2 regions of the Citrobacter freundii ATCC 8090 genome follow, and region 2 is predicted to be linked to the other one. Evidence: predicted binding sites of a transcription regulator. Region 2 holds the regulator's gene; the other holds the start of a gene.
The links. The regulator LexA, encoded in region 2, represses DNA repair genes until DNA is damaged. The targets are predictions, from matches to a motif close to TNCTGTATGTACATACAGNA.
Positions count from the first base shown of each region.

Region 1: a site for LexA is predicted at 4,019-4,038, ahead of sbmC (DNA gyrase inhibitor SbmC). Genes of this name have one in related genera too.

Region 1 covers NZ_CP049015.1:3,031,337-3,042,981, reverse strand. Annotated here, with positions in the region: gene phsA (thiosulfate reductase PhsA) at 1-1,263, shown strand, start outside; gene phsB (thiosulfate reductase electron transport protein PhsB) at 1,278-1,856, shown strand; gene phsC (thiosulfate reductase cytochrome B subunit) at 1,853-2,620, shown strand; gene dacD (serine-type D-Ala-D-Ala carboxypeptidase DacD) at 2,760-3,932, shown strand; gene sbmC (DNA gyrase inhibitor SbmC) at 4,055-4,522, shown strand; gene G4551_RS14865 (FUSC family protein) at 4,630-5,688, shown strand; gene G4551_RS14860 (DUF496 family protein) at 5,927-6,262, shown strand; gene G4551_RS14855 (GHMP family kinase ATP-binding protein) at 6,303-7,169, opposite strand; gene G4551_RS14850 (acetate/propionate family kinase) at 7,262-8,476, opposite strand; gene pduV (propanediol utilization protein PduV) at 8,461-8,913, opposite strand; gene pduU (propanediol utilization microcompartment protein PduU) at 8,918-9,268, opposite strand; gene pduT (propanediol utilization microcompartment protein PduT) at 9,268-9,822, opposite strand; gene pduS (cobalamin reductase PduS) at 9,825-11,180, opposite strand; gene G4551_RS14825 (1-propanol dehydrogenase PduQ) at 11,177-11,645, opposite strand, start outside.
Region 2 covers NZ_CP049015.1:4,596,815-4,608,459, forward strand. Annotated here, with positions in the region: gene G4551_RS22035 (quinone oxidoreductase) at 1-258, shown strand, start outside; gene pspG (envelope stress response protein PspG) at 560-802, opposite strand; gene dusA (tRNA dihydrouridine(20/20a) synthase DusA) at 936-1,934, opposite strand; gene G4551_RS22050 (cupin domain-containing protein) at 2,042-2,530, opposite strand; gene zur (zinc uptake transcriptional repressor Zur) at 2,646-3,164, shown strand; gene G4551_RS22060 (CsbD family protein) at 3,213-3,422, opposite strand; gene dinF (MATE family efflux transporter DinF) at 3,559-4,878, opposite strand; gene lexA (transcriptional repressor LexA) at 4,949-5,557, opposite strand; gene G4551_RS22075 (diacylglycerol kinase) at 5,667-6,035, opposite strand; gene plsB (glycerol-3-phosphate 1-O-acyltransferase PlsB) at 6,207-8,627, shown strand; gene ubiA (4-hydroxybenzoate octaprenyltransferase) at 8,682-9,554, opposite strand; gene ubiC (chorismate lyase) at 9,568-10,065, opposite strand; gene malM (maltose operon protein MalM) at 10,246-11,193, opposite strand; gene G4551_RS22100 (maltoporin) at 11,307-11,645, opposite strand, start outside.

The DNA of each region.
Region 1 (11,645 bases), 1.6 Mb from region 2:
ATTGATATGCGGCGCATGATTTTTACCCTCAATGTGCTGCTTGGTAATATTGAGCGTGAAGGCGGTTTATACCAGAAAAAAGCGGCGGCAACTTATAATAAGCTGGCCGGAGAGAAGGTCGCTCCGGTGCTGGCAAAACCCGATGTCAAATTACCCAAGCCAACGGCGCAGCGTATCGATCTGGTAGCCCCGCAGTTTAAGTACATCGCGGCGGGCGGTGGTGTGGTGCAAAGCATCATTGATGCTGTGTTAAACCAGACGCCTTATCCGGTGAAGGGATGGATTATGTCCCGACACAACCCTTTCCAAACCGTTACCTGCCGACCGGATCTGGTCAAAACCGTTGAACAGCTCGACCTTGTGGTCAGTTGTGATGTTTATCTAAGCGAAAGCGCGGCGTATGCCGACTACCTTTTGCCTGAATGTACTTACCTTGAGCGCGATGAAGAAGTTTCAGACATGTCGGGTCTGAATCCAGCCTATGCCCTGCGCCAGCAGGTAGTAGAACCTATTGGTGATGCGCGTCCAAGCTGGCAAATCTGGAAAGAGCTGGCCGTGCAGTTAGGCCTTGGGCAATTCTACCCATGGCAGGATATGCAAACGCGTCAGTTATACCAGCTTAATGGCGATCATGCGCTGTCTGCTGAACTGCGTGAGAAAGGGTATCGGGAGTGGGGTGTTCCGTTACTGCTGCGTGAACCTGAAGCGGTGCGTCAGTTTGTGGAACGCTATCCGGGCGCGGTGGCGGTTGACAGCGACGGTACCTATGGCGAGCAACTGCGCTTTAAATCCCCTTCAGGAAAAATAGAGCTTTATTCTGAAGAGCTGGAGACGCTCCTGCCTGGCTACGGTATTCCGCGCGCGCGCAATTTTGCGCTCAAAGGCGATAGTGAGCTCTATTTTATCCAGGGAAAAGTGGCGGTTCATACCAACGGTGCGACGCAATACGTGCCACTGCTTAGCGAGTTGATGTGGGACAACGCGGTGTGGATCCACCCGCAAACGGCCCGTGAAAAAGGCATCAAAAGCGGCGATGACATCTGGCTGGAAAACGCGACCGGCAAGGAAAAAGGCAAAGCGCTGGTCACCGCCGGAATTCGGCCCGATACGCTGTTTGTTTATATGGGGTTTGGCGCCAAGGCGGGAGCCAAAACCGCAGCGACAACGCACGGTATCCATTGCGGTAATTTGCTTCCGCATGTTACCAGTCCGGTTTCCGGTACAGTGGTGCACACCGCTGGCGTTACGCTTCGTCGGGCATGAGAAAGGAGAACATCATGAATCAAGCAACAAACCCTTATGTCATGCTGCATGACGAGAAACGCTGTATCGGCTGTCAGGCATGTACGGTTGCCTGCAAAGTTTTGAATGACGTGCCAGAGGGATTTAGCCGTCTACAGGTGCAGATCCGTTCACCCGAACATGAACCCGAGGTGCTATCCCACTTCCAGTTTGTTCGCGTTTCCTGTCAGCATTGTGAAGATGCGCCGTGTGTCAGCGTTTGTCCGACCGGTGCGTCATTTCGCGACGAAAATGGCATTGTGCAAGTGGATAAGTCTCGCTGTATTGGCTGTGACTATTGTGTTGCCGCTTGTCCGTTCCACGTCCGTTATCTCAATCCGCAAACGGGAATTGCCGACAAATGTAACTTCTGTGCAGATACCCGACTGGAGACTGGACAATCGCCCGCCTGCGTTTCCGTTTGCCCGACGGATGCGCTGAAATTTGGTCGTCGTGACGACCCGGAAATTCAGCACTGGATAAATCAAAAAGAGGTTTATCGCCAGCAGGATACGCGTAGCGGCCCGGTGAGTGTTTATCGGCGTAAAGAGATCCATCAGGAGGGTAAAGCATGAATTCTATCTGGGGAGCAGAGCTTAACTATGCGCCGGACTACTGGCCGCTGTGGCTCATTTATGCAGGCGTTGTTATTGTGCTGATGATTGCGGGCCTGGTTATACACGCGCTGTTACGTCGGATGCTGTCACCCAAAACAGCTACTGGAGAAGAACATCGGGATTACCTCTATTCGCTGGCAGTTCGCCGCTGGCACTGGGGTAATGCGCTGCTTTTTATCCTGCTTCTGCTGAGTGGCCTGTTTGGGCACTTCTCTGTCGGACCGGTGGCATTGATGGTGCAGGTACATACCTGGTGCGGTTTCGCCCTGTTGGCCTTCTGGGTTGGTTTTGTGCTAATCAACGCAACCAGCGGCAACGGTTGTCATTATCGGGTGAAGTTTAACGGGTTGATATCACGCTGCTTGTTGCAAACGCGCTTTTATCTGTATGGCATCATGAAAGGTGAGCCGCACCCGTTTGCAGCAACGGCAGAGAGTAAATTTAACCCGCTACAACAGTTGGCTTATCTGGCCATCATGTATGCGCTGGTTCCGCTGTTGATCATTACCGGGTTGTTATGTCTCTACCCGCAGGTAATAGGGGCAGGGCCTGTGATGCTGGTGCTGCATATGGTGTTGGCGATTGTCGGCTTACTGTTCATCTGTGCACATATTTACCTGTGCACGCTGGGTGACACACCGGGGCAAATTTTCCGCAGCATGATAGATGGCTATCATCGTCATCGCAGCCATCACGCAGAGACAGCACCGCGCAAAGGCTAATGCCCGCCGCGGTTGATATCTGAAAACCTTTCCTTACAGCAAGAAAATGTGCCTTATGTCACATTTTCTTGCAATTTATCCATGTTTGTTCGCCAGAACTTCCGTAAAAAGAACGGCTATTTTTCCATTTCCTGAGGACATGCTGTTGAAACGCCGTTTGTTTATTGCCGCTTCACTCTTTGCGATGAGTTTTTCGCCCGCGTACGCGACCGAGGTCGTAAGCTTTTCCCCACAGCCACCTGCGATTAATGCCGGAGCGTGGGTATTAATGGATTACACCACGGGCCAAATCCTGACAGCCGGAAATGAACACCAGCAGCGCAACCCTGCCAGCCTGACAAAGCTGATGACTGGTTATGTTGTCGATCGCGCAATCGACAGCAAGCGTATTAGTCCGACAGATATTGTCACCGTTGGGCGCGACGCCTGGGCGAAAGATAATCCGGTATTCGTCGGTTCATCTTTAATGTTCCTGAAAGAAGGGGATCGCGTTTCCGTGCGCGACTTGAGTCGCGGGCTAATTGTTGATTCCGGTAATGATGCCTGCGTGGCGCTGGCGGATTACATCGCCGGAGGGCAGTCGCAGTTTGTCGCGATGATGAACAACTATGTGCAAAAGCTGAACCTGCGGGACACGCATTTTGAAACGGTACATGGTCTGGATGCGCCAGGTCAGCATAGCTCAGCTTACGATCTGGCCGTGCTGTCGCGAGCTATCATCCATGGAGAGCCGGATTTCTACCATATGTACAGTGAAAAAAGCCTTACCTGGAACGGAATCACGCAGCAAAACCGTAACGGTTTGTTGTGGGATAAAACCATGAACGTCGACGGTCTGAAGACTGGGCATACCTCCGGCGCTGGATTCAACCTGATTGCTTCTGCTGTTGATGGGCAGCGCCGCCTGATTGCGGTTGTGATGGGGGCGGAGAGTGCGAAAGGACGTGAAGACCAGGCGAGAAAACTGCTGCAATGGGGACAACAGAACTTCGATACCGTGCAGGTTTTACGTAGCGGTAAGCAGGTCGGTATTGAACGGATCTGGTATGGCGATAAAGAAAAAATTAGCCTTGGCACAGAGCAGGATTTCTGGATGGCCCTGCCTAAAGCCGAAGTCGCGAATATCAAGGCAAAATATGTTCTTGATAAGAAAGAACTGGTCGCCCCGATTGCAGCCCATCAACGTGTGGGGGAAATTGAACTCTACGATCGGGATAAACTGGTGGCGCACTGGCCTCTGGTTACGCTGGAGTCTGTCAACGAAGGTGGCGTCTTCTCGCGTTTGAGCGATTACTTCCGCCATAAGGCGTAGTTTTCCTGATGTGCCTGACTGGCAAGAGTGCGAATCTGCTCACATAATAATCACTGATTTCTTGTGGCCGTCATACCTAAAAATTACACTGTATATAAATACAGTGTAATAACGGAGGTTATATGGAGTACGAGATAAAGCAGGTCGAGAAACGCATAATTGCCGGTTTCCATATGGTTGGACCGTGGGAACAAACGGTAAAGCAAGGTTTCGAACAGTTAATGATGTGGGTCGACGGTAAGCAGATCGTACCGCTGGAATGGATAGCCGTTTATTACGACAATCCTGACGTTGTTCCGGCGGAAAAACTGCGTTGTGATACCGTGGTGTCTGTGCCTGAAGGTTTTGAGATCCCGGAAAACAGCGAAGGCGTGATCCAGACCGAGCTGGCAGGTGGCGACTATGCTATAGCCGTTGCGCGCGTTGAAAATCATGACTTCGCGACGCCGTGGTATCAGTTTTTTGAGCGCCTGATGCAGGATTCGACGTATGCGATAGCCGCTAAACCCTGTTTTGAAGTTTATCTGAACAACGGCATGGAGGACGGTTACTGGGACATTGAAATGTACGTGCCGGTACAGTTGAAGTAACTGTTTTTGGTGTAAATCAGGATGAATGTCCTGGTCATCAGGATGATGTTTTCACCGTAAAAACAGGTACAATTCGCTTCTTTGCTATTCCCTGACGGAGTGCATGAGTGCGTGCAGATAAGTCGCTGAGTCCTTTTGAAATTCGTTTGTATCGTCATTATCGTGTGGTGCATGGCATTCGCATTGCGCTGGCGTTTCTTCTTACTTTTCTGTTGGTACGCCTGTTAAACATTCCCGAAGGTACATGGCCTCTGATCACGCTGGTGGTGATTATGGGGCCAATTTCTTTTTGGGGTAACGTTGTTCCCAGAGCGTTTGAGCGTATAGGCGGAACGATCCTGGGCTCGGTGCTTGGATTGATTGCCCTGCGTCTGGAACTCTTTTCGCTTCCGCTAATGCTGATCTGGTGCGCGGTGGCGATGTTTCTCTGTGGGTGGTTGGCGTTGGGTAAAAGGCCGTATCAGGCGCTGCTGATTGGCATTACGCTTGCCGTGGTCGTGGGGGCGCCTGCCGGAGATATGAATACCGCGTTATGGCGCGGTGGCGATGTTATTTTGGGTTCGTTACTGGCGATGCTGTTTACCGGCATCTGGCCGCAGCGGGCATTTATACACTGGCGTATCCAATTGGCACATTGTGTGACGGGATATAATCGGGTGTATCAGGCCGCGCTATCCCCTAATTTGCTTGAGCAACCGCGGCTTGAGAAGCATTTACAGCAGCTCTTAAGCGACGTTGTCAAAATGCGCGGACTCATCGTTCCCGCCAGTAAAGAAACCCGTATTCAAAAATCCATTTTTGAGGCTATTCAAACGGTTAACCGCAATCTGGTCTGCATGCTTGAGCTGCAAATTAATGCGCTTTGGGCCAGCCGCACCAGCCACTTTGTCATGCTGAATGCACAAACTTTGCGTGAAACTCAGCTCAGGACGCAGCAGGCGCTACTGACCATAACCCACGCCTTGTACGAAGGAAATCCGCAGCCGGTGCTTGCCAATACGGAAAAGCTCAATGACACCGTGGCGGAGTTGCGTCAGCTCATTGCTGAGCATAAAGGCGATTATGTCGCAGAAACGCCCATTCACGGCTACGTTTGGTTGAACATGGAAATGGCGCGACAGCTGGAGTTGCTCTCACATTTAATCTGTCGCGCGCTGCGCAAATAAAGAGCAGATGAGGCGATAGGTTCTACTGCTGCTTCGATTCAGCAAAGATTAGAGGTATGATACTGAAAAAGGCTAAAACCATTGGTAACTGCAATGGCTTTACCCTCGATAATTCAGGTTTCAACCATGCATTGTCGATGCAGATGCAACTTGAAGTATGGCGGGCATGAAAGTAATGTTGACCCACTTTAGCCGTTGTTTTAACGAATCCGAATCTCACATTATCAGGGGTGTAAAAATGGAAACTACCAAGCCTTCTTTCCAGGACGTGCTGGAATTTGTTCGTCTGTTCCGTCGTAAAAACAAACTGCAACGTGAAATTCAGGACGTTGAGAAAAAGATCCGTGACAACCAGAAACGCGTTCTGCTGTTGGACAACCTGAGCGACTACATCAAGCCTGGAATGAGCGTGGAAGCGATTCAGGGCATTATCGCCAGCATGAAAAGCGATTATGAAGATCGTGTTGATGATTACATCATCAAAAACGCTGAGATCTCTAAAGAGCGCCGCGACATCTCTAAAAAGCTGAAAGCGATGGGCGAAGTGAAAAACGCCGATGCGAAAGCTGAGTAACGATTTTATGCTCGTTTGGGTCGCTGCTTAGCGGCGGCCCTTATTGCAGTTCGACCCCGCCAGTTACCATCCGCAACAAATGTTGTTCCGGCCAGTGCACTGTCAATTTTTTCTGCGTCAGCATCCATTTAATGTAGTCCACATCATGACGCCTTCTGTCGAGCATCAGACCGACGACGCTGCCGCTGTGCGCGACGTTGACGCCGTATAAATCACATTCTTCTACCAGTGCTAATAGTGAATCAAAATCTGGTTTAGGTAACAGCAACTGGCTGGCGATCGCGCTCAGCGTGGCGGCTTCGCCCATCCGATAAGGGTTTTGACTGATACAGGCTTCCTGTACCTTTTCCCATGCGCGTTTCAGAGCTGGGGCGCCCGCCAGTAGCCCTGACTGACGTGGAGTACGGTGATAATCAGCAGTAAGCAAGGTTTCCGGACTTTCGAGAACCAGCAGATCGAGTTGTGGCTGGGATTCACAGGCAATTTGCGTGGAGGCGTCGTTATGATCGAACAGCGTAAGCTGGCGGAAAACGGTGCTGTCGGTAGGTTCCAGCGAAACGCAAAGCTGCGCCAGAGTGGATTCGTCTAGCTGATGCCCCAGATACTGTGCCGTGGCGATTGCCGTGGCGGCGATATCCGCTGTGCTGCTGGCCATCCCTTTAGCGACAGGAATGGTTGACTGGACATCTATTCGGATATCCTGACTCATGTGTGCCGGGTATTGCCAGTGCAGCAATAACCTCTCAACCATTGCTCGCGAAAGTGGACGTTCATCTGTCAGCGGTGAACCTGAAGTGACCTCAACGGTGCTATACCATTCAACCGGGCAGGAGACCAATTTCTCACTGCCCAGAATCCAGCCCTGGATAAGTTCTCCGCACGATGCGGGACATTGCGCAACAGCCACGTCTTCACCTATGTGATCAGCAATCCTCGGCGCATAGTGTCATGGCGATCGCGCTATTACCATGATTTGCCGCAATTTGCGGTGCGGCAGTATTATGCAGGAATGCCCAATGTCACAGTTTCAGATATCGCTAAACGCATAACGTCTTGCGCAATCATTAGCTCTTCATTGGTATTAATCACTGCTACTTTGACCATCGCATTTTCCGTTTGAATGAAGGTGGCATTACGCTGATTTTTTTCCTCATCAACGGCCAGACCCAGGAAATTCAGGTTACGGCAAATCGCAGCGCGCGCCCGTGCGGAGTTTTCGCCAATACCACCGGTAAACACCAGGGCATCCAGACCGCCCATCTGCATAATATAGCTACCAATGGTGGCACGAATGCGCTCAGCAAAAAGCGTCAACGCCAGCGCAGCCTGGTGATTGCCCGTATCTGCGGCATGTTCAACGTCGCGGTAGTCAGGTGAGATGCCAGAAACACCGAGCAATCCGGACTCATTGTTGAGCAATTGATTGAGCTGCTGCGGTGTTTTGCCTTCTCGCAGGGCTATCCAGGGCAAAATGGATGGATCAATATCGCCACTTCGCGTGCCCATCATCACGCCAGACTGTGGTGTAAAGCCCATTGACGTATTCACCGATTGTCCGCCTTTGATGGCGCAGATGCTGCTGCCGTTGCCCAGATGACAACAAACAACGCGCAGGGCGCTGAGTGGCACACCCAGTTTTTCAGCAAGCTGTGAGCTAACGTATTTGTGGCTGGTACCATGAAAACCGTAACGACGAATACCCAACTCGACATAGTAACGCCAGGGCAGGGGATAGATGAAAGAAGGCTCATCAAGCGTTTGATGAAACGCGGTGTCGAACACCGCAACGGCTGGCGTTTTGGGCAATAGCTGGCGGAATACCGCGATCCCCAACGCATTTACCGGGTTATGCAGAGGGGCCAGTTCCGCGAGGCGCTCGATTTCTGCCAGCGTTTCATCAGTTACCAGCGCGGAGTCTTTAAAGGATTCCCCTCCGTGTGCGACGCGGTGGCCCACGCCGTCGATCTCTTCCAGACTGCTGATAATGTGGTGGTTGAGCAGTTTTTCCAGAAGCAACGTTACGGCTTCACGGTGATCGGCTACGGGCAAAGTCTCCTGCCATTTCTGCGCTGGCGTTTTTAGGGTGACCAGTGCATCAGACAAACCGATACGTTCTATCAACCCCTGGCAGATCATTTCACCCTGCGGCATCGCCAGTAGTTGAAACTTAAGCGAGGAACTACCTGCGTTAATGGCCATTATTTTGTGAGACATGAAGGTTCCTTTGCATTCAGAAAAATGAACATCTCATCGACCCCGGTATTCTCCAGCGCGCTGGTGACAAATACTTTTTGCGCACCAGCCTGAGCTAACCAACTCTCCACAAGAGAAATACGCTGCGGGTTGGCTAAATCGGCTTTGGTAACGAGGCCAATAACGGGTCGGTTCATTGGTCCGGTAAAACCGGGAGAAAATGGTGACCACGGCGCGTCAGCATTGAGTACCAGCGCAATAATGTCCGCTTCACAGGCGCTGGCCAGCAGCGCACTGTACAGGCAGCGGTTCTCAAGATATTCACCCGGTGTGTCTATTGTCGTAGGTGACCAGACTATGGCCTGGGTCTTCTGATAGTGGAGCACCTCTCCGCGCATGCACTGTGTGAGCGACGTTTTACCGCACTGGCTGGGGCCAATTAGCATGATACGTTTCATGAGATTACGTCCGGGTGATGGGACACGCGGTAAAACGCATCATTTCGCCCAGCGTTCGGGTTACCTGTTTCAGCGCGTACTCAACGGCTGAAACATCGCCCGTCAGTACCACCGCGCCGGTAAACCGGTCGAGAAAACCAATCTCTACCGCCCCTGATTTCGTGGCGATATCACAGGCGATGATTGAGGCTTCGCTAGGGGTAATGGTCAGAATACCGATCGCAGAAACCGAATCAGGTAATCCCAGTTTCTTGAACAAATCCTTACCGGGATTGGCGATAAGGTGCGCCAACGTGACCTGTTTGCCAGGAACATATTCCTGAATCATACGATCCGTGGTGGGTTGTCTTTCCATTATCCTTCCACCATTTGTCGCCACATGCTTTCGTGTGGACGGGGGATGACCGAGCGGTAAACCAGCAGGCCTTTTTCACCCGCACTTTCACTGGCAACCGTCACCGCGTTATTCACATCGGATACATCGCCAGCTACGACCATGTAACACTTGCCGCCAATACCAAATGCCATATGGACGCGGACCAGCGTGACGTTGGAGGCTTTAACCGCCCGGTCGGCGGCGCAGATGCAGGCAGCAACGCTCCATGTTTCGACAATACCAACTGCCTGACGCTTATCTACGCTGTTTAGTCCGCTGATTGCGGGTAGTACGCTGGCATGAATGTTGGGGAGTACCAGACTATCAACGAGCATATCGCCAGCAAGAGATGTTCCAGTGGCAATCGCCTGTTGTACGGCACCTACGTCACCACCGAGCATGAGTAGAAATTTTCCCGGGCAGATGGTCTTGCTGACCAGTAAATTCACATTCGCGCTTTTTAACATGGCATCGCCAGCTTCCATTCCTTTGGCAATGCTGGTGAGTTCTAAAATCCCTATAGCCTGAGACATGATTAACCTCTTATTACCGTGATGGATTGCTCAGTGATTTCGCTGACAATACCGTCAATACTGGCGTGAACAGGCGCGCCTAATGCACCGGACGGCACATCGGCAACGCATTGACCGCGAACAACGCGTTCGCCTTGTTCTACACATGGGATAGCGCTGGCACCTATATGCTGGCGTAACAACAGCGTCGTTTTGTCTGTGGAGTAGTCAGTCTCAGCCAGTGGCGCATCGTGATACCAGTCGCTAAGGCCCAGTTTGGTAATAAGGCGCTTAACCGGGATCAGCCGGTACTTCGCCATTTCATCCTCAGGATTTAGCGGCCCTTCATAACGATGGTTGAGCGCCCGCAGTTCGCGTTTAAGCATGCGGTTGATTCGCATCGGCGAAATCCCAACTGGACAGGCAACGCTTTCACACACATTGCATTCTGAGCAGGTCAGGGCCGTGAGCAGCAATTGCGGCGTGGCTGCCTGCTGATAATTAACCGCACGAACCAGCAGATGCGGGGATAATTCATGACCGATCAAATGCCTTGGGCACAAATCCGTACACAAACGGCACTGCTCGCAAACGGTTTTTGCAACGGAAAGCACGGTACGTTCATCCTGCATCCGCCGCTGAATCAACGCATGAGATTTAGGCAAAACCAGCAGGCCCCCGGTGGTCTTGCTGACTGGGGTATCCAGTGAAGTAATCAGGCCGCCCATCATCGGACCACCGTTAATAAAGCCGGGATCGTCAACGGTTGCACCCCCGGCCAGCGCCAGAACGTCACGTAAAGACATTCCGATAGGGACTGTGAGTGTGATGGGACTGGCGACTGCGCCGTTAACGGTCAAGGTACGACGCGTAACCGGGTACTGCTGCTCAACTGCTCTCGCGATGTTGAGCACGGTCTGGACGTTATTGACCACTACGCCGACGCTGACAGGCAGCGCGGCAGGCGGAACTCTCCGGCCTGTTGCCATCCAGATGGTCAGAACCTCGTCACCTGCCGGGTAGACATCGGGCAAAATATGTAAGCGGATCCCGGCAGGCAGAAGGGGCGTTAATGCATTGATAGCCTGTTGGTATTTCTCTTTGAGCGCAATAATTCCGGAACTGGCTCCGGTAGCCGTCATGGCATATTGAACGCCGTGGATAAGTCGCTCAGCCTGGACGGCCATCAACTGCTGGTCAACTTTCAGCATTGGCTCACATTCAGCCGCATTGACCAGAAAGGTATCGACCTGCGCCTGTAATTTTACGTGAGCAGGAAAGCCTGCGCCTCCGGCTCCGACAACACCCGCTGCGCGAACGCGTTCGCGAATTGTCTGCGCATCATAGAGCGTGGACTCTGCCGTCATGGCTGTCTTCATAATAATTCCTCAAGCAGTTCCTGCATGGCACTGGCGTCGGCAACACGAGGATTGGTTTGCAGCGTGACGTCAGCCAGCGCGGCCTGAACCATCGACGGGATACGTTGCGACCAGGCTTGCTTTCCGTCTTTAAGCGCGTCAACTAAAGAAGGCAACGCACACTGTTTTTTGAGTAGCTCGATATGATGAATGAGCGCATTCAATGCCGCTGTATCGTTCGCGTTATCCGGGCATAAATGGCAGGCTTTAGCGAAACGGGCATAGCGCTTCGCAGCCCGCGGATCGCGAGCATTAAAATGAATGACATGGGTCAGCAGCAGCGCATTGGCAAGTCCGTGTGGCAGATGAAACTGACCGCCCAACTGATGGGCAATCGCATGATTGATCCCCAGTCCAGCCTGACTAAATGCCATTCCCGCGAGCGTTGACGCATTGTGCATTTTCCCTCTGGTTGCCAGGCATTCG
Region 2 (11,645 bases):
GGGCCGGTGACTGGCGTGAACTTAGGTATTCTGAACCAGAAAGGTTCGCTGTACGTGACCCGTCCTTCACTCCAGGGGTATATCACCAATCACCGCGAATTAACCGAAGCCAGCAATGAGCTATTCTCGCTAATTGCCAGCGGAGTAATCAAAGTGGATGTCGCGCCTGGTCAGACGTTCGCACTGCACGATGCACAGCGTGCTCATGAAGTACTGGAAAGCCGGGCAACGCAGGGATCGAGTTTGCTAATCCCATAATGCTTCGACTTCCCCTAAATAATTCAAATTGCAGGAAGGCGGCAATTGAATGAATCCCCAGGAGCTTACTGGAGTAAGTGACTGGGGTGAATGAAAGCAGCCAACACACCTGCGGTTTGAATTATGACGGGGAAGTAAAGAATTAGGGCTTCCCGTGGGAAGCCCTTTCTTTTTTTAGTTCGGCTGTATGTAGGGTACAGCTCGATGAATTCGTTAACCCGGCAATAGTGACAGATTTGATAATCAATTCCTATTTGGTTCTAAAGGCAATGTTGCAGGTTGTGACGCACCACTCAATACCTTAGTAAAATCGACGGTTATTGCGCTGATACTGTGGGACTTTTGGCGCTTTTATCGCCTTGATAACCCACACCACGGCAACAGCCAGTAGCAGCCAGGGCAACAGTTTAATCATCAAGGCAAATAGTCCGCCCAGAAACATCACTGCGGTGGCTACGACCAATGCAGCCAGAACGCCCAGTAAAGATACGCCGGTGACCATCAGCATGATAAAAAATCCAATCACAAAAAGTAGTTCCAGCATGGCTCTCTCCCGAAATGAAATTCTCTCCATTGCTTTACAAGAAACATGCCAAAAATAATGTATTGATTTATAAAGAAAACGCCCCGCGACAAAGCGCAGGGCGTGGTGAAATTAACTAACTTTTGGCGAAAACTTAACGCTTGTCAGCGACCAGCTTCAGCGCATGCTCCAGTACGTTAATATCTGCCCCGGCTTTATGCGCATTTTCGCTCAGATAGCGACGCCACTGACGAGCCCCAGGGATCCCCTGAAACAGCCCCAACATATGGCGCGTCACATGTCCCAAATAGGTTCCCTTACTCAGTTCACGCTCAATGTACGGGTACATGGCGCGCACCACGGCAACTGGATCGGCATCTTCGGTGGCAGCAGCAAAAATCTCACGGTCAACGGACGCCAGAATTCCTGGGTTTTGGTAAGCTTCACGCCCCACCATCACGCCATCCATATGTTGCAGATGAATTTTTGCTTCTTCCAGCGATTTAATGCCGCCGTTGATCGACATCGTCAGATGCGGGAAATCACGCTTTAGCTGATAAACACGGTCATAATCCAGCGGTGGGATCTCGCGGTTTTCTTTCGGGCTTAACCCGGATAGCCAGGCCTTGCGGGCGTGAATAATAAACATCTCACATTCGCCGTTGCCAGATACCGTGTTGATGAAATCGCACAGGAATTCGTAGCTGTCCTGGTCATCAATGCCGATACGCGTTTTCACCGTTACCGGAATCGACACCACGTCGCGCATTGCTTTGACGCAATCGGCGACCAGTTGCGCATTCCCCATCAGACAGGCGCCAAACATGCCATTCTGCACGCGGTCGGAAGGACAACCCACGTTGAGATTGATTTCGTCATAACCCCGCTGTTCAGCGAGCTTTGCGCACTGCGCCAGCGCCGCAGGATCGCTCCCGCCCAGTTGCAATGCGACCGGATGCTCTTCTTCGCTATACGCCAGATAATCGCCTTTACCATGAATGATCGCGCCGGTGGTTACCATCTCCGTATAGAGCAACGTCTGGCTGGACAGTAAGCGCAAAAAGTAGCGGCAGTGTCTGTCCGTCCAGTCGAGCATCGGCGCGATAGAAAAACGATGAGCGGGAAAAGCGGTAGACTGAGATTCAGGCAGCATGGCGAATATTCAAGCATCCGGTTAAAAAAGGGGCGCTACTATAGCATAGACCGTTACGATAGTGAGCCACATCCTCGCGGCTCACTCCCCCTGCCCATCAACAAACGCTATTTACGCCCCGGTTTTCCGTCGTGTGATCCGAAAAACTGCGGCGGATGGTCGACCCAGCGATCCTCACGTGTAGCGGCATAGACCGGGTTAAGCGGATAATAAATGCGGTTATATTTTTTGTTCGCCTCACCCACGACTAACAGACGCACCTCTTCACTGGTGTTATTGATAAAGGTATGGCACACGCCTGTACCTGCCGGGAAACCGACGCTGTCGCCCGGCTCTAGCTTCCATAAATACCCGTTAATCCAGGCCTCAGGATAACCTTCCAGCACATAGATAAACTCTTCCTCATCGCTTTCAGCGTGCGGGTACGACGTGCGCCGACCCGGCGGCAGGCGTTCATGATGAATGCCGAGTCGTCCTAACCCCAACTTGCGGGCAAGCGGCGCGCCAATAGCAAATAGCTCATCGCTGTCGGGATAAGTGGAGTCATCAGCCCCCTCAACCTCACGCCAGTGGCGAATACAATCGGGTCTTTTCATGGTTATTTTCCAGTATTGCGATGCGTCAGGTATAGCACACCGCGGTGGATCTCGGCGTTTTAAGCAGAACATGTTAAAGTAAGGGATTAACCTTCCACGCAAATCGAGGCGCCAAATGGACAAAACCACTACGCAAGAGTTATTGGCTCAAGCTGAAAAACTCTGTGCGCAACGCAACGTGCGGCTTACGCCACAGCGTCTCGAAGTGTTGCGCCTGATGAGCCTGCAGGAAGGGGCTATCAGCGCCTATGACCTGCTCGACCTGTTGCGGGAAACCGAGCCACAGGCCAAGCCGCCAACCGTGTATCGTGCGCTCGATTTTCTGCTGGAACAAGGATTTGTGCATAAGGTGGAATCCACCAACAGCTATGTCCTTTGCCATCTGTTCGATCAGCCAACCCACAGTTCCGCGATGTTCATTTGTGACCGCTGTGGTGTGGTAAAAGAAGAGTGCGCAGAAGGTGTGGAAGACATCATGCATACGCTGGCGGCCAAAATGGGCTTTGCTCTGCGACATAATGTTATTGAAGCACACGGACTATGTCCGGCCTGTGTAGAAGTTGAGTCATGCCGCCATCCTGGCGAGTGCCAGCATGACCATACGATTCAGGTGAAGAAGAAAGTGGGGCGCTAGGTAAGCGGGAGAGCGTACATCCTTGTACTCTCAGGAGGGAGGGGTTAATTACCAGCGGTAATCATTACGTTTTTCCCAATCGTTAACTTCTTTCTCCGCCTGATCTTTCGCGTAACCGTAACGCTCCTGGACTTTACCGACCAGTTGGTCACGTTTACCTTCAATGACCGTCATATCATCATCGGTCAGTTTGCCCCATTGCTCTTTCACTTTACCTTTAAACTGCTTCCAGTTGCCGCCGACTTCGTCTTTATTCATCATCAAGTCCTCATCGTTAGGTTGTGAATAGCGAGAGTGCCATGTCCAGACACATGCTGTTTTTGCTGGACGTGAGAATAAGTGTAGTCAGTGATTCTGGGTTTTATTTACTATTCGGAATTTTTAACCATCCAGATTAGGCAAACCAGGTTCCATTACGCCAGTGACGCCGCCAGATAAAGGCCAGCGACAGCCCGCGCAACGCGAGGAAAACGGTTAACGCCAGCCACAAACCATGATTTCCCAGCCACGGCAACGTCAGGAGCGTTAAGGCGAATCCCACTGCGGCAACGGCCATACTGTTGCGCATTTCTGCAGCCCGCGTCGCGCCAATAAACATTCCGTCGAGCAGATAACACCAGACACCCACCAGCGGTAACACCACCTGCCAGAAGAGATAGCGATCGGCCAGTAGTTGGATTTGCGGCAGCGAGGTCAGTAGCGCAACAATCTGCTCGCCAAACAGGGCATAAACCAGCGAAAACAGAATAGCCACAATACCGGACTGCCGACAGGCCGCCCGCCAGACGTCCAGTAACTGGCTACCATCTCGCGCCCCATAGGCCTGGCCCGAATGCGCTTCCACGGCATAGGCAAATCCATCCAGCGCGTAGGCGGTAAAGGTTAGCAGGGTCATCAGAACGGCATTAACCGCAATAATATCGCCTCCCAGACGTGCACCCAGCACCGTGATAGCGCCAAAACAGAGCTGCAGCAGCAGCGAGCGCAACATGATGTCACGGTTAAGCGCCAGCAAACGACGGAAGTTGCCACGCCACGCCTGCTTCAGCATTGCCAGCGATATTCCGCGCATATGCAGGACTTTGCGCACCATCATCAGGCCGATCAGTAAGGTGGCATATTCAGCAATCACCGTCGCCAGTGCCGCACCTTGCACGTTCATATGCAGGCCCATCACCAGCCATAAATCGAGCACAATGTTAAGAATATTGCCAACAATCAACAGGATAACCGGCGCACGCGCATACTGAACGCCAAGCAGCCAGCCGAGCAGCACCAGATTAGCCAGCGAGGCGGGTGCGCTGAGCCAGCGGATTTCAAGGAAACGCCGGGCTTGTTCCAGTACCGCTTTACTTCCCCCGACAATATGCAGCGCTACATCGATAATCGGCGTACGAAACAGTGCGATAAGCAACCCCGCTCCCAGCGCCAGCATTAGCGGCTGCACCAGTGCGCGCGCCAGCGCCTGTGGATTTTTCGCACCAAATGCCTGGGCAGTAAGACCCGTGGTGCTCATGCGCAGAAAAAGCAGCAGCATAAAGAGAAAACTGGTTGCCGTAGCACCAACCGCAACACCGCCAAGATAGACCGGACTATCCAGATGACCAATCACCGCGGTGTCCACCAGTCCCAGCAGGGGAACGGTGATATTGGAGAAGATCATCGGTAAGGCGAGGTGCCAGAGTGCTTTATCAGAGGAGGTAAAGAAAGGCATACAGGAAAGCCTGATGAAAAGAAGTGAAAACTAACTGTGGCGCAGAATGCGCCACAGTATTAATACATGATTACAGCCATTCACCGTTACGAATGACACCTACCGCCAGCCCTTCAATGGTGAAGCTTTGCTCACGCAGGTCGACAACGATAGGTTTAAATTCGCTATTTTCTGGCAGAAGTTCAACCTTGTTGCCCTGCTTTTTCAGGCGCTTAACCGTAACTTCGTCATCAATACGGGCAACAACAACCTGTCCGTTACGCACGTCCTGAGTTTTATGCACCGCCAGCAAATCGCCGTCCATAATACCGATATCTTTCATCGACATACCGCTGACGCGCAGCAGAAAATCGGCGTTCGGTTTGAACAATGAGGGATCGACCTGGTAGTGGCCTTCGATGTGCTGCTGCGCCAGAAGTGGCTCGCCTGCCGCCACACGACCGACAAGCGGTAATCCCTCTTCTTCTTCCTGCAGCAGTCTAATACCGCGCGATGCGCCGGAGACAATTTCCAGCACACCTTTACGCGCCAGCGCTTTCAGATGTTCTTCAGCGGCATTTGGGGAACGGAACCCCAAACGCTGCGCGATCTCCGCACGCGTCGGTGGCATACCTGTCTGGCTGATGTGATCTCTAATGAGATCAAACACCTCTTGCTGCCTGGCCGTTAACGCTTTCATTCCGCCCCCTGGGTGTATATACAGTTATGCTGTGAGTATATACAGCTAAAGGTGATTTTGGAACCGCAAACTGCACAAAAAGCAGGAGATTTATGAAGATGTGGAATCCTTATCGCAAATGCGACCACAACAGGATGCCCCAGGTAATCAGAGCGACAAAAATAGACAACAATACCGCCGCCGACCCCATATCTTTCGCCCGGCCGGAAAGTTCGTGATACTCAGAGCCTATACGGTCAACTACCGCCTCAATCGCACTGTTGAGGATTTCAACGATCATCACCAGCATCACGGAACCAATCAACAGCACGCGAGTAATCGCATCGACGTCCAGCCAGCAGGCGATAGCTACGCCCAGCAGTACGGCAACGCTTTCCTGGCGGAATGCCGCCTCATTGATCCATGCGGCGCGAAAACCTTTCCAGGAATAGCCTGCAGCTTTGATAATTCGGGTGAATCCAGTGGTATTATTGGCCATCAAAAAGAACCTTTTTACATTATTAGCGTCAATGTCATTGTAACGTTACCCCGTTTGTTTCAGGGTGTGGCAAAGCAGCGCGAAGTATGACGGGATACCACAGAAATTCACTAAACTTTCTGATATCCTTGCAGCGCATTTGCATTATTAACCAGAGGCTTTACATCGTTTATGTCCGGCTGGCCACGAATTTACTACAAATTACTGAATTTACCATTAAGCGTCCTGGTAAAAAGCAAGTCTATTCCGGCAGAACCTGCCCCGGAATTGGGACTCGATACGTCTCGTCCCATTATGTACGTCCTACCGTACAATTCAAAAGCAGACTTGCTGACGCTGCGTGCCCAATGTCTGGTGCACGATCTCCCCGATCCCCTGGAACCGCTGGAGATAGACGGGACTTTACTGCCGCGCTACGTGTTTATTCACGGCGGCCCGCGTGTGTTCACCTATTACACGCCAAAAGAAGAGTCCATCAAGCTGTTCCATAACTATCTCGACTTACATCGCAGCAATCCAGACCTGGATGTGCAGATGGTGCCGGTTTCGGTGATGTTTGGCCGTGCGCCAGGGCGTGAAAAAGGTGAAGTTAATCCGCCGTTACGTATGCTAAACGGCGTACAGAAATTCTTTGCGGTTTCATGGCTGGGTCGCGACAGTTTTGTCCGCTTCTCCCCGTCGGTCTCTCTGCGTCGTATGGCGGATGAACACGGTACGGATAAGATCATTGCCCAGAAGCTGGCACGCGTGGCGCGTATGCACTTTGCTCGCCAGCGTCTGGCCGCTGTCGGCCCGCGCCTCCCTGCCCGCCAGGATCTGTTTAATAAACTGTTAGCTTCAAAAGCGATCGCTCGCGCGGTAGAAGATGAAGCGCGCAGTAAAAAAATCTCCCACGAAAAAGCGCAGCAAAATGCCATTGCGCTGATGGAAGAGATTGCCGCCAACTTCTCCTACGAAATGATCCGTTTGACGGACCGTATCCTGGGCTTTACCTGGAACCGTCTGTATCAGGGGATTAACGTTCATAATGCGGAGCGTGTACGCCAGTTGGCGCACGATGGGCATGAAATCGTGTACGTTCCGTGCCACCGCAGCCATATGGACTATATGCTGCTGTCGTACGTTCTGTACCACCAGGGTCTGGTTCCGCCGCACATCGCAGCCGGTATCAACCTGAATTTCTGGCCAGCGGGTCCGATTTTCCGTCGTCTGGGCGCATTCTTTATTCGTCGTACCTTCAAGGGCAACAAGCTCTACTCCACCGTATTCCGCGAATATCTGGGCGAGTTGTTCAGCCGCGGCTACTCGGTTGAGTACTTTGTCGAGGGTGGACGTTCACGTACTGGTCGTTTGCTCGACCCTAAAACCGGCACCCTGTCGATGACTATTCAGGCGATGCTGCGCGGCGGTACGCGTCCTATTACTCTCGTACCGATCTACATCGGCTACGAGCACGTAATGGAAGTGGGCACCTACGCCAAAGAGCTGCGTGGCGCGACGAAAGAGAAAGAAAGTCTGCCACAAATGCTGCGTGGCTTAAGCAAGCTGCGCAACCTGGGTCAGGGCTACGTCAACTTTGGTGAACCAATGCCATTGATGACTTACCTCAACCAGCATGTGCCAGAATGGCGTGAATCTATCGATCCTATCGAGTCTATCCGTCCGGCCTGGCTGACGCCGACGGTGAATAACATTGCCGCCGATCTGATGGTGCGCATTAACAACGCTGGCGCGGCCAACGCCATGAACCTGTGTTGTACCGCGCTGTTGGCTTCCCGCCAGCGCTCTCTGACCCGTGAACAGTTAACCGAGCAGCTCGACTGCTACCTGAGCCTGCTGCGCAACGTGCCGTACGCGGCGGACTCAACCGTTCCTGCGCAAAGTGCCAGTGAACTGATCGACCACGCCTTGCAGATGAACAAGTTTGAGGTCGAGAAAGACACCATCGGTGACATCATTATTCTGCCGCGCGAGCAGGCGGTCTTGATGACGTACTACCGCAATAACATTGCGCATATGCTGGTTCTGCCTTCGTTGATGGCAGCCATTGTGACTCAGCATCGTCGTATTTCACGCGTCGCGCTACAGCAGCATATTGATGCGTTGTACCCGATGCTGAAAGCCGAGTTGTTCCTGCGCTGGGAGCGCGATGAGCTTGCCGGGGTGATTGACGAACTGGCCAGCGAAATGCAGCGCCAGGGGCTGATTACTCTACAGGATGGCGAGCTGCATATTAATCCTGCCCGCTCCCGTACGCTGCAGCTGTTGGCTGCGGGTGCTCGCGAGACGTTGCAACGCTACGCCATCACCTTCTGGCTACTGAGCGCCAACCCGTCGATCAACCGTGGCACGCTGGAGAAAGAGAGCCGCACCGTGGCACAACGCCTCTCAGTGCTGCACGGCATTAACGCGCCGGAATTCTTCGATAAAGCGGTGTTCAGCTCTCTGGTGCTGACGCTGCGTGACGAGGGATTCATCAGCGATACCGGGGATGCCGAGCCGGAAGAGACGATGAAGATCTATCAGATGCTGGCCGAACTGGTGACGTCGGATGTCCGTCTGACCATCGAGAGTGCCACACAGGGCGAGTAAGCATTAAAAAACCGGTCGAAATGACCGGTTTTTATTTTGCAGGCTAAGCCAAACTCAAAAGTGCCAGTAGCTCATCGCCAGTCCTAAGAACAGTACCAGGCCTACATAGTTATTGTTCATAAACGCTTTAAAACAGGCATCACGTTCACGATTAACAATCAGCTTCTGCTGATACGCAAACAGCGCGCCCGCCACCAGCAGAGACCAGTAATAGCCCATCCCCAACCCGTTTAACCACCCCACCAGCGCCATCAGCGCCAGCACACCGACCTGCAGAATACCAATAATGAGTTTGTCGTTCTGGCCGAACAGGATCGCGGTCGATTTAATGCCAATCTTCAGGTCATCATCCCGATCAACCATCGCATACTGTGTATCATAGGCCACCGCCCAGAGAATGTTGGCGAGGAACATCAGCCAGCAGCTCAGTGGTACAGACTCGCTCACGGCGGCAAACGCCATCGGTATAGACCAGCCAAACGCCGCGCCCAGCACCACCTGCGGCAGATGCGTGTAGCGTTTCATGAAGGGATAGACCCACGCCAGCGCTAGCGCCGCAACGGACAACAAAATGGTCATCGTGTTGAGCGTCAAAACCAGCAGGAAGGCGAGCAACACCAATACGACGAACAGCGTTCGGGCTTCTTTTTCGGTGACAGCACCGCTCGGCAGCGGTCGATTCGCGGTGCGTTTAACGTGTCCGTCAAACTTCCTGTCGGCATAATCATTTACCACACATCCAGCGGCGCGCATTAACCAAACGCCGGCGACAAATACCGCCAGGATCCACAGTTGCGGCATGCCTGGGGTCGCCACCCACAATGCCCATAGCGTTGGCCAGAGCAGCAGTAAGGCGCCGATCGGCTTATCCGTACGCATCAAGCGGTGAAACGCCAGCAGCTTATTCTGCGTCAGACTCCACTCCATCTTTATCTTCCTCTTAGTACAACGGCGATGCAGGCAGAAAAAGCTCGGTAAGCATCAGCGGCTTACCGCTCAGCCGTAGGCGGGAACGACGCCCCCATAGCGCTGCATCGCGGCCAATCTCAATAAAATCTCGGGTCAATGTCGATGACGTAAACAGGTAGCGTCCGAGCGGGGTTTTCCCCAGGTTCTGTAAGGCCAGTTCTGGGCCGCACAAGGTTGATTCAGGCACCACGGTCCGTCCGGCAAGCCAGGGTTCACCATCCGCACATAACAGGATTTCACGTAACCAATAGCGAGACTCTTTAGGCAGCAGCATCAGTTCTTCAGCCACCTCATTTTGCCCAACAAATCCTTCGCGAAGTAACGTGACGGTAACCTTTTTCCCCTGCAGCTCAAAACGTTTGGTCATGGAATCTTCCAGTAACAACCAGTCGAGCAGTTGGGGGTCCAGCGCCGGGATCGCATCAAAATAACGCAGCGCACGCAGTTGCGTTAACGCAGGGTGTGGCATGCCTTACTCTCCGATTTATAACCTGAAGGCATTGTATCGCAGAAAATGCATTACGGGGTGAGCAAACACAATTAAGTGATCGTCAGAGCAACATAAGTGTAACAATTAGCACCGAAGGATAAAAAAAGGTGCGCCAGGAGACGCACCAGTTGTTGCAAAATCAGCACTGCGGGGAGACGTTTACCCCTTGCCTTTTACACTGCTGATAAAGGTGGATCGGGCAGATTTGGATCCCAGACGTTCAGCTTCATCAAGCAGCTTCAGCGCTTTATCGACATCGCCTTTCGCCACGGCATCCTTAATGCCCTGGTTAAAATAACTTTCCGTGTCATTTAACATCGGCTCACTTTTCTTCACCGGTTGTGGCGCTGGAGCAGCAACGGCTGCCGCCGGAGCCGCATAAGTAACTGCAGGCGCTGCGGTATTACCCACCGTGACAGGGCCAGGGCCGGATGAGCCAAACAGCGGCCCTACCAGCACGCTGGAGGAGGAACTGGTTTTGACTTTCAGCTTCAGCAGACCGTCGGTGGTATGACGGGCGATCGGGTCAGGAATATCCGGAACAGCGTTACCTACACCCTTGGCATAGGCTTTTGCCGGGTCAAGCAGGGTCGTGGTCTGCTGGAGATCTTTATCTGTGGTAAAGACCAGAACATAGAGCTTTTGCTGGCCCAGCGCTGGCGTCAGACGCATTACGCCTTCCAGACGATCGGCACTCATCACGCCGGGTTCCTGGTAGGTGAAATAGCTGCTGGGGAAGAACGCAGATGGCGTCATGTTCTGATCAAGAATTAAAACGTTTGGTGCAAATACACTGGTTTGTTTGTTGACTTCACTGGTCAGCGTCAGAGTTAACTCACCAATATTCGCGGGTACGCTGTACGCAGCGACTGGGCCAGTAATACCAGCAACATCCAGACGCTGACCCGCTGTCGCTAGCTGTGTCGACTGGGTTTTGGATTGATCAACCGGCGTCCAGGTTAACTGTTGTAGCGCAGCAGTGGGAATAGCTGGAGCCGCGGTGGTGTTCTGCGGAACAATATTTACATCGGCCAGGCTGATGCCAGGCGCGCTGGCAAATAACCCTGCAGATAAACAAAGGGCAACGAGACTTTTCTTCATTTTCATTGTTATCACCTCAGATAGCATGGGTTCAGCGGTGGCCAGGCAATAGCGCGCTAAACCGTAATCAAGAGGGGCTGGCGCCCCTCTTTCGGTCTTTACGTCAGGTTAGTGCTGAATTACCACCAGATTTCCATCTGGGCACCGAAGGACCACTCATCGCTGTCGCCACGGCTGGTTGTGCTGATACCAGAGTTGGTTGCAGCGGCGTATTTGGTTACGTCGTTACCATTTTTAACGTAGCCCCACTCTTCATCCCATTTGGCATAGGTTGCAAAGACACGAATTGCCGGGCGGGACCAGATGCTGTCGCCAGCCTGCCACTGTTGCGCCAGGGTGATTTTGTACTGGCTGTTGCGATCGCCAGTTTGCTGAGATTTGACGTTGTCGTAACCGACTTCCAGCAGGGTGCTCATGATCGGTGTCCATTTGTACATCGGACGGATACCGACGGTGTA